Regions from separate parts of the Azospira sp. MPR-E4 genome, predicted to be linked through region 1. Evidence: riboswitches for the same ligand, from Rfam matches in the RefSeq annotation. Region 1 holds a riboswitch; the other holds the start of a gene.
The links. A riboswitch is a leader RNA that binds a small molecule or an ion and turns the genes downstream of it on or off. The one in region 1 is predicted to bind glycine.
Positions count from the first base shown of each region.

Region 1 (4,603 bases):
AGGAATTCATCGACTACTTCCTGCCCATCGTGGCCGACGCTGAAGCCGGTTTCGGTGGCGTGCTGAACGCCTTCGAACTGATGAAGAACATGATCGCCGCCGGCGCCGCCGGTGTGCACTTCGAAGACCAGCTGGCTGCCGCCAAGAAGTGTGGCCACATGGGTGGCAAGGTGCTGGTGCCGACCCGCGAAGCCGTGGAAAAGCTGATCTCCGCCCGTTTCGCCGCTGACGTCATGGGCGTGCCGACCCTGATCCTGGCCCGTACCGATGCCGAAGCTGCCAACCTGATCACCTCCGACTACGACGCCAACGACAAGCCCTTCCTCACCGGCGAACGTACCCAGGAAGGCTTCTTCCGCGTCAAGAACGGTCTGGAACAGTCCATCTCCCGCGGCGTTGCCTACGCTCCCTACGCCGATCTGGTGTGGTGCGAAACCGGCGTGCCCGACATCGGCTTCGCCCGTGAATTCGCCCAGGCCGTGCATGCTGCCTGCCCCGGCAAGCTGCTGTCCTACAACTGCTCCCCGTCCTTCAACTGGAAGAAGAACCTCAACGACAGCCAGATCGCTTCCTTCCAGGAAGAACTGTCCGCCCTGGGCTACAAGTACCAGTTCATCACCCTGGCCGGCATCCACGTCAATTGGTACAACACCTTCAAGTTCGCCAAGGCCTACGCCGGCGGCGAAGGCATGAAGCACTACGTGGAAATGGTGCAGGAACCCGAATTCGCCGCCCGCGAAGACGGCTACACCTTCGTCTCCCACCAGCAGGAAGTGGGCACCGGCTACTTCGACGACGTGACCACCGTGATCCAGGGCGGCTCCTCCTCCGTCAAGGCCCTGACCGGTTCCACCGAAGAAGAACAGTTCCACTAAGCAGCACCCGCGGGCATCCCGGCCAGGGTCGGGATGCCCGGCAGCAGATCATTCTGCTGCCATCAGGAATCCGAATTGCATCATCCCTTATCCTCTTGCTTGGGGAACAGGCCGACACCCACAAGGTGTCGGCTTTTTTTATGTGCCGTCACAAAAAGGCCCATGACAGAAGCGGGCCTGCAGGCAAGAATGGCGGCTCCTTCCGCCTTCGCCCCCAGGCCATGAACGCCGCCAGCCTCGCCCGACTGCTCCTGCTCGCCGCCATCTGGGGCGCCTCCTTCCTCTTCCTGCGCCTCACCGTGCCCGCCTTCGGCACCGTGTGGACGGTGGAAGTGCGGGTCATCCTGGCCGCCGCCAGCCTCACCCTGTTCGCCTGGTGGAGCGGCGAGGCCCTGCAGTGGCGCCGGCACTGGCGCCAGTATCTGATCATCGGCCTGTGCAACTCGGCCCTGCCCTTCCTGCTCTTTGCCTATGCCGCCCAGAGCCTGGGAGCCGGCCTGCTCTCCATCCTCAATTCCACCTCGCCCCTCTTCGCCGTCATCATCGGCGCCCTGTGGCTGCGCCAGCCCATCCGCGCCGTGACCGTGGCCGGCCTGCTGCTGGGACTGGGGGGCGTGGCCGTGCTGGCCTGGGACGGGCTGCAGAGCAGCGGCAGCCCCGACGCCTGGCTGCCCATGCTGGCCGCCGCCCTGGCCCCTTCCGCCTACGCCTTCGCCAGCGTGTACAGCCGCCACCACGGCCAGGGCATCACGCCCCTGGCCACCACCCAGGGCAGCATGATCTGCGCCGCCCTGCTGGTGCTGCCCCTGGCCGCGCCCCAGGGTCTGCCGGCGGCGGCCACTCCCACCGCCTGGGGCGCCCTGCTGGGCCTGGCGGTGTTGTGCACGGCCTGGGCCTACCAGCTCTATTTCCGGCTGGTGCACGAAGTGGGCCCCTTGGGTGCCCTCTCGGTGACCTTCCTCATTCCGGTGTTCGGCGTGTTGTGGGGGGTGTTGCTGCTGGGAGAAAAGCTGGGCGCCCACCTGCTGCTGGGCGGCAGCCTGGTGCTGCTGGGTACGGCCCTGGCCAACGGCCTGCTGAAGTGGCCGCGGTTGGCCCGCCCGGTCTAGGTCAGCGGCCGCTCTGGCGCGCCACGGCGCCGGCCAGGGCCAGGATTTCCTCGCCTTCGTCGGCGGAAAAGCCTTGCGGCAGGGCCGGCCGGCCGTCACCAGCCAGGGCGGCGGCGACGGAACGGCCCAGGATGGCACCATCCGGCAGGATGGGGCCGAAGAAGCGCAGTTCGCCGCCCCGGATCACCGCCAGGGTGGGAAAGGTTTCCACGTCCAGGCTGGGCAGGGCGTCCGCCGCATCCTCGATGTCGATCCAGGCCCAGGCGCCCTCATGGCCCGCCGCGGCGGCCGCCGTGGCGGCCTCGAAGCCCCGGCAGACGCCGCACCAGGCGGCGCAGAGCACCAGCACCACCGGCGCTGCCGGCGCCCCATCGGCGTCGTCGGGCCATTGCAGGTCGGCAAAGCGCAACAGGGAAACGGGGGACTGGGACATGGCGGCAAAGGCCGCCGCAGCGGCCGCGAAGTGGGCGGGGAAGGCGGCCATTGTGCGCCAATCCCGCCGCCCGGGGGAATGGGTGGCGCGGGAAAAATGGGGGAACCGGGCGCCGGATCACTGAGAGCAGACCCTGCCGCCCGGCATTGCCAAGGCGGCCCCGGGCGCGGATAATCCGCCCTCCCGCAGGAGAGAGGGGCCCATGCCGCTACCGGCGCCGGGCCTCCGCCGAAGGCGCAAGCTCCCATAATCGCTCAGGCACCAGGAACTGCGGGTTTCGTATTTGCCGTCTGGAGAGCGGCCGGCCGCAACGCGGCGCGGCCCACCGAAGGGGCTAAGCCGGCGCCGTGGGGCGCAGGCCGAAACTCTCAGGTACAAGGACAGGGGGAGAGGCGCATCCGGCAAGGGTCTTCAGCATGGCCTGCCGCCGGACCTTATCTGTAAAGGCGCTTCCGTCATGCCCTGCCACGCCCCAATACCGGCGCACCTGCCGGCCTATTCCCTTTGCTTTGTCGCATCCTGCCTGGCTCTGCGGGGAGGTGTGCCGTGCTGATCACCATCTACCTCATCGCCATCACCGCCGAGGCCATGTCCGGCGCCCTGGCCGCCGGCCGGCGCAACATGGACATCTTCGGCGTCGCCTTCATCGCCTTCGTCACCGCCCTGGGCGGCGGCACCATCCGCGACATGGTGCTGGGCCACTTCCCCATCGGCTGGACCCAGCATCCGCCCTACATCTACCTGGTCATTTCCGCCGGCCTGGTGACCACCCTCTTCGCCCGCTTCATGCACCACCTGAAGACCGTCTTCCTGGTGCTGGACGCCCTTGGCCTCATCGCCTTTTCCCTGATCGGCTGCGAAGTGGCCCTGGGCATGGGCTACGCCCCGGTGGTGGTGATCATGGCCGGCATGATCACCGGCATCTTCGGCGGCATCCTGCGGGACGTGCTGTGCAACCAGGTGCCGGTGGTGTTCCGCCAGGAGCTGTACGCCAGCGTCTCCCTGGCCGTGTGCAGCCTCTACCTGGTGCTGCGGGACCTGGGCCTGGGCACGGAGGCCAACACCCTGATCAGCTTCGGCCTGGGCCTGGCCCTGCGCCTCTGCGCCATCTGGCGCGGCTGGAAGCTGCCGACCTTCTCCTACCGCCAGCGCTGGGACTGATGCGGGCCCGGCCCCGGGAAATCCCCGGGGCCCGCCGATTCATTCTTTTGATGGCCGGAAACCGGCCCCGGGCCGCCGGGTCCATCCCTCATCGCCGGGCTTGACCCACCACAACAACGATGAGGAGACCCACCATGCCCCACCGCAGCATTGCCCACATCATCAGCCAGCAGACCCCGGTCACCGCGACCGCCGACCTTACCGTGCGGGAGGCCTGCCAGCGCATGGCCGCCGCCAGGGTCGGCGCCCTGCTGGTGGTGGAACACGGCTTTCTCACCGGCATCTTCACCGAGCGGGACGCCCTCAACCGGGTCCTGGCCCCGGGGCTGGACCCGGAGCACACCCTGCTGTCCGAGGTGATGACCGCCAATCCCCGCGCCGTGCCGCCGGAAAAGCCCCTCTCCTACGCCCTGCACCTGATGCACATCGGCGGCTACCGCCACATGCCGGTGGTGCAGGCTGGGCGCCCCCTGGGCATGGTCTCGGTACGGGACGCCCTGGGGGCGGAAATCTGCGATTTCGAGCGGGACCTGGAGTCCCTGGAAAAGATCGCCACCGCCCTGTAGGCCCCGCCGGCCCCGGACTACCAGGCAGGCGCCGGCGCCTCAGGCCGGCGTCTGCCAGTAGCCCGGGTTGCCGTAGGTGTTCTTGAGGAAGTCGATGAACAGCCGCACCCGCAACGGCAGATGGCGGCGCTGGGGAAAGACGGCGTAGATGCCCACCGGCGGCGCCGCCCATTCGTCCAGCAGGGACACCAGCCGGCCCGCCGCCAGATCCTCCCCCACCTCCCACACCGAACGCCAGGCCAGGCCATAGCCGGCCAGGGCCCATTCGTGCAGCACGGCGCCGTCGTTGCACTCCAGGGTGCCCGCCACCTTCAGCACCAGGCTCTCCCCTGCCTTTTCCGGATGGCGGAAGGTCCAGCCCCGCTGCTGGCCGAGGGACAGGCAGTTGTGCCCGGCCAGATCCTCCAGGGCCCGGGGCGTGCCGTGCCGCGCCAGGTAGGCGGGGCTGGCCACCACCAC
Region 1 covers NZ_JBXAST010000033.1:19,621-24,223, reverse strand. Annotated here, with positions in the region: gene aceA (isocitrate lyase) at 1-875, shown strand, start outside; gene AC1RTA_RS10935 (DMT family transporter) at 1,097-1,984, shown strand; gene AC1RTA_RS10930 (thioredoxin domain-containing protein) at 1,986-2,468, opposite strand; glycine riboswitch at 2,594-2,698, shown strand; gene AC1RTA_RS10925 (trimeric intracellular cation channel family protein) at 2,964-3,578, shown strand; gene AC1RTA_RS10920 (CBS domain-containing protein) at 3,713-4,144, shown strand; gene AC1RTA_RS10915 (LysR family transcriptional regulator) at 4,184-4,603, opposite strand, start outside.

Region 2 (4,603 bases), on a different contig from region 1:
CCGATGATGCGGCCGGCCACGGAGCGCTTGTGCTCGTCCTTGCAGGCGAAGAAGGCGGCATGGGGGCCGCCGAAACCCATGGGAATGCCAAAGCGCTGGGAGGAACCCAGGGCCATGTCGGCTCCCATGGCGCCGGGGGGCTTGAGCAGCACCAGGGCCATGAGGTCGCAGGCCACGGCGGTGACGGCGCCCTTGGCCTTCAGGGCGGCGATGGTGGCGCTGAGGTCGCTGACCTCACCCTTGTCGTTGGGGTATTGCAGCAGGGCGCCGAAGACGTCCACCGTGGCGGCTTCTTCCACCGGGCCGAAGATCAGCTCGAAGCCGAAGTAGGCAGCCCGGGTCTTGACCACGTCGATGGTCTGGGGGAAGCAGGCTTCGTCCACGAAGAAGCGGTTGGAGCTGGACTTGGAGACGCGGCGGGCCATGGTCATGGCCTCGGCGGCGGCGGTCGCCTCGTCCAGCAGGGAGGCGTTGGCCAGTTCCAGGCCGGTGAGGTCGATGATCACCTGCTGGTAGTTGAGCAGGGCTTCCAGACGGCCTTGGGCAATCTCGGCCTGGTAGGGGGTGTAGGCGGTGTACCAGCCCGGGTTTTCCAGCACGTTGCGCAGGATCACCTTGGGCGTCAGGGTCTCGTGATAGCCCTGTCCGATGAGGGACTTCTTCACCACATTGCGCCCAGCCAGGGCCTTCAGATCTGCCAGGGCCTCGTGCTCGCGCCGGGGGGCAGGCAGGGGCAGGTCGGCAGGGAAGCGGATGGCGGCGGGCACGGTCTGGTCCACCAGCTGATCCAGGCTGGCGGCACCGATGGCGGCCAGCATCTGGCTCATTTCGCTGGCGCAGGGGCCGATGTGGCGGGCGATGAACTCGTCCTTCTGTTCCAGGGCGGACAGGGACTGGGGCAGGGTATCGGACATGGGCAATCTCGGGAGGCGGAAAGAAAAAGGGAAGGGGCTTTGCCCTTCCCTTGTCTGCTGGCTTATTCGCTGTCGGCCACGGCGCCGTAGGCGGCGGCATCGAGCAGGGCGCCCAGGTCGCCGGCGTTGGCCGGCTGCAGCTTGAACAGCCAGGCGGCGTAGGCGTCCTGGTTGAGGGTCTCGGGGGCATCCACCACGGCCTCGTTGACGGCGGTGACGCTGCCGGCGATGGGGGCGTACACGTCGGCGGCGGCCTTCACGGATTCCACCACGGCGGCTTCCTGGCCGGCGGCCAGGGTCTTGCCCACTTCCGGCAGCTCGATGAAGACCAGGTCGCCCAGGGCCTCCTGGGCGTGGTCGGTGATGCCCACGGTGACGCTGCCGTCGGCTTCGAGGCGGACCCATTCGTGGCTCTTGGTGTACTTCAGATCGGCGGGAACGTTGGACATGGAACTCTCCTTAAGTTGAATGTGAATTCTGATTGCTGAAATCGGGGTGAATCAGGCCACGGCCTTGCCGTGACGGGCGAAAACGGGTTTTACCACCTGGGCATTGAGCAGCTTGCCGCGGATATCCACCTGCACGGTGTCGCCGAGGGCGACGCCCAGGGGCAGGCGGGCCAGGGCGATGGACTGTTCCAGGGTGGGGGAGAAGGTGCCGCTGGTGATTTCGCCTTCGCCCTGGCTCGTCACCACCTTCTGGTGGGCCCGCAACACGCCCTTGTCCAGCAGCTTGAGGCCGAGGAACTGGGCCTTCTGGCCGTTGGCGAGGAGGGCGGCTTTGCCGACAAAGTCCCGCTCGGACTTGAGGTCCACGGTCCAGGCTAGGCCGGCGTCCAGGGGAGAGACGGTTTCGTCCATATCCTGGCCGTAGAGGTTCATGCCGGCTTCCAGGCGCAGGGTGTCCCGGGCGCCCAGGCCGCAGGGGCGCACGCCGGCGGCGATCAGGGCATTCCAGAAGTCCTCGGCCTTGGCTGCGGGGAGGGCGATCTCGAAGCCGTCCTCGCCGGTGTAGCCGGTGGTGGCAATGAAGAACTGGCCGATCTGGGTGCCGAAGAAGGGTGCCAGGTTTTCCGTGGCGGCCTTCACCTCGGGCAGCACCTGCCACACCTTGGCCTTGGCCTGGGGGCCTTGCACGGCGATCATGGCCACGGCCTTGGGACCTTCGCGCAGGGGAATGACGGAGACGTCCAGCTGCCACTGACCCAGGAGCTGATCCATCCAGGCCAGATCCTTGTCGGCGGTGCCGGCGTTGATGACCACCCGGTAGTGGGTGTCGGTGAGGTAATAGACGATGAGATCGTCCACCACGCCGCCGGCCTCGTTGAGCATGGCGCTGTAGAGGGCCTTGCCCGGGACTTTCAGCTTGTCCACGTTGTTGGCGATGAGGCGCAGGAGGAAGGTCTTGGCGTCGGCGCCGGTGACATCCACGGCGCACATGTGGGAGACGTCGAACATGCCGCAGTCGTTGCGCACGGCATGGTGTTCCTCGATCTGGGAGCCGTAGTTCACCGGCATGTCCCAGCCGCCGAAATCCACCATGCGGGCATTGAGGGCGCGGTGGGCCTTGTTGAGGACGGTTTGCTTCGTCATTTCAGTTCCTTGGGCGGGGCTGTGAAAGCCGATTCTGAAAACGAAAAAGGGGCGAGCCGGAAAATGCCAGGCAGTTCTGGTTTCCGGCTCGCCCCCTCTGTCCTGCAACCTGAGAGTGTTGCGGCCCCCGTTCGTTCCACCCAAGGATGGAGAAACAGCGGCCGTTGCCCCCTTCGGTGGGCCGCCCGGATCGGGGGCCGCTCTCCAGAGATGTTCTGCCGCAAACGGTCCTTTTTGCCTGAGCGATTTCGGGGCTAGCGAATGGTGGATTGCGCCTTCGGCGGCAGCCCGTGGAAGCCGGGCCGCGCTCTCCCGTTTGCGCGGCGGACTATACCCAAAGGCAGGGGGCATGACAACAAGCCCGGGCGGCGCTGCCAGCGGCGTTTTGCCAGACCGCGCCAATGCTCGATTTCAGGCCGTCGCCCGGGTGTCTGGCAAGGGCCTCCGGGAGGGGCGGGAGTTGGCTTGCTACATGGGTTGATAAATATTTGTTGAGAAGCACTTGCATTTGGATGAGTTTGTGATAATAATTCTCATTAGTTTGTTAGCCATCCATTTGTTCAGGAGCACCCGCCATGTATGTCTGTGTCTGCCACGCCGTTACTGATCGCCAGATCTCAGCGTCCGTAGCCATGGGCGCCTCCACGCTTGCCGACCTGCGCGACGAGCTGGGGGTGGGCACCTGCTGCGGCAAATGCGCCCGGGAAGTGCGCCAGCAGTTGCGCGACGAACTGGGCCAGTGCCGGGGCTGCGGCAAATGCGCTAACGCCAAGCATTGTTGAACCTCGGGTTGCGGTTCGGTCGGGCAGTCCGTTCCGCTTTTTCCCCTTGCCCTCGCGTCACATCGGCGCGGGGGCTTCTTTTTTGTGCCTTGTGCTAATCTACCGGCATCCATTCCCCAACGAATCAGGAGCCAGCCATGAAGGGCGATAAAAAAGTCATTCAGTACCTCAACAAGATTCTGGCCAACGAGCTGACCGCCATCAACCAGTACTTCCTGCATGCCCGCATGTACAAGAACTGGGGCCTGAAGAAGCTCAACGAACACGAGTACCACGAGTCCATCGACGAGATGAAGCATGCCGACAAGGTGATCGAGCGCATTCTCTTTCTCGAAGGCCTGCCCAATCTGCAGCAGCTGAACAAGCTGTTCATCGGCGAGAACACCAAGGAAATGCTGGAGTGCGACCTGAAGCTGGAACTGGCCGCCATCCCCCTGCTGCGCGAAGCCATTGCCTACTGTGAAGGCGTGGCCGACTATGTCACCCGGGATCTGCTGGAAGACATCCTGGAAAGCGAGGAAGAGCATGTGGACTGGCTGGAAACCCAGCTGGAGCTGATCGCCAAGGTGACCCTGCCTAATTACCTGCAGTCCCAGATGCACGACGACTGAGTCCTGCGCCACCACACCCGGGGCCGGCCTGTGCCGGCCCTTTTCATTTGCCTGCCATGAAACCGAGCCGAGTCGAATATCTCTCCCTGCGCGGCCGTCGCCAGGCCCTGCGCCGCTGGGGGCCTGCCGAGGCGCCGCCCCTGGTGTTGCTGCACGGCTGGATGGACGTTGCCGCCTCCTTCCAGTTCGTGGTGGATGCCCTGAGTCGGGAGTGGTCCGTGCTGGCACCGGACTGGAGGGGCTTCGGCGACAGCCAGGAAAATCGGGGGCCCTACTGGTTCGCCGATTACCTGGGTGATCTGGATGCCATGCTGGACAGCCTGTTCCCCCGGCAGGCCGTGCCGCTGGTGGGGCACAGCATGGGCGGCAACGTGGCCTGCCTGTACGCCGGATTGCGGCCCCAGCGGATCAGTCACCTGGTCTCCCTGGAAGGTTTCGGTATCAATGACATGGTCCCGGCCCAGGCGCCGGAACGCTTGTCGGCCTGGTTGGATCAACTGGCTGCGCCGCCCTCACTCCATGCCTACTCCGACCGGACCGCCCTGGCATCCCGCCTGCGCCGGGACAACCCGCGCCTGACACCGGCTCGGGCCGAGTTCCTGGCCACCCATCTGGGGCGCATCGACGATGACGGGAGTGTGAAGTGGGCCGGCGATCCCTGGCACAAGGCCCCCAGTCCGCTGCTCTACCGGCTTGAGGAAGCC
Region 2 covers NZ_JBXAST010000038.1:22,850-27,452, reverse strand. Annotated here, with positions in the region: gene gcvP (aminomethyl-transferring glycine dehydrogenase) at 1-914, opposite strand, end outside; gene gcvH (glycine cleavage system protein GcvH) at 977-1,363, opposite strand; gene gcvT (glycine cleavage system aminomethyltransferase GcvT) at 1,415-2,506, opposite strand; glycine riboswitch at 2,722-2,831, opposite strand; gene AC1RTA_RS11775 ((2Fe-2S)-binding protein) at 3,082-3,288, shown strand; gene bfr (bacterioferritin) at 3,426-3,899, shown strand; gene AC1RTA_RS11765 (alpha/beta fold hydrolase) at 3,956-4,603, shown strand, end outside.
Region 2: another riboswitch for glycine. It lies ahead of gcvT (glycine cleavage system aminomethyltransferase GcvT); the one in region 1 lies ahead of AC1RTA_RS10925 (trimeric intracellular cation channel family protein).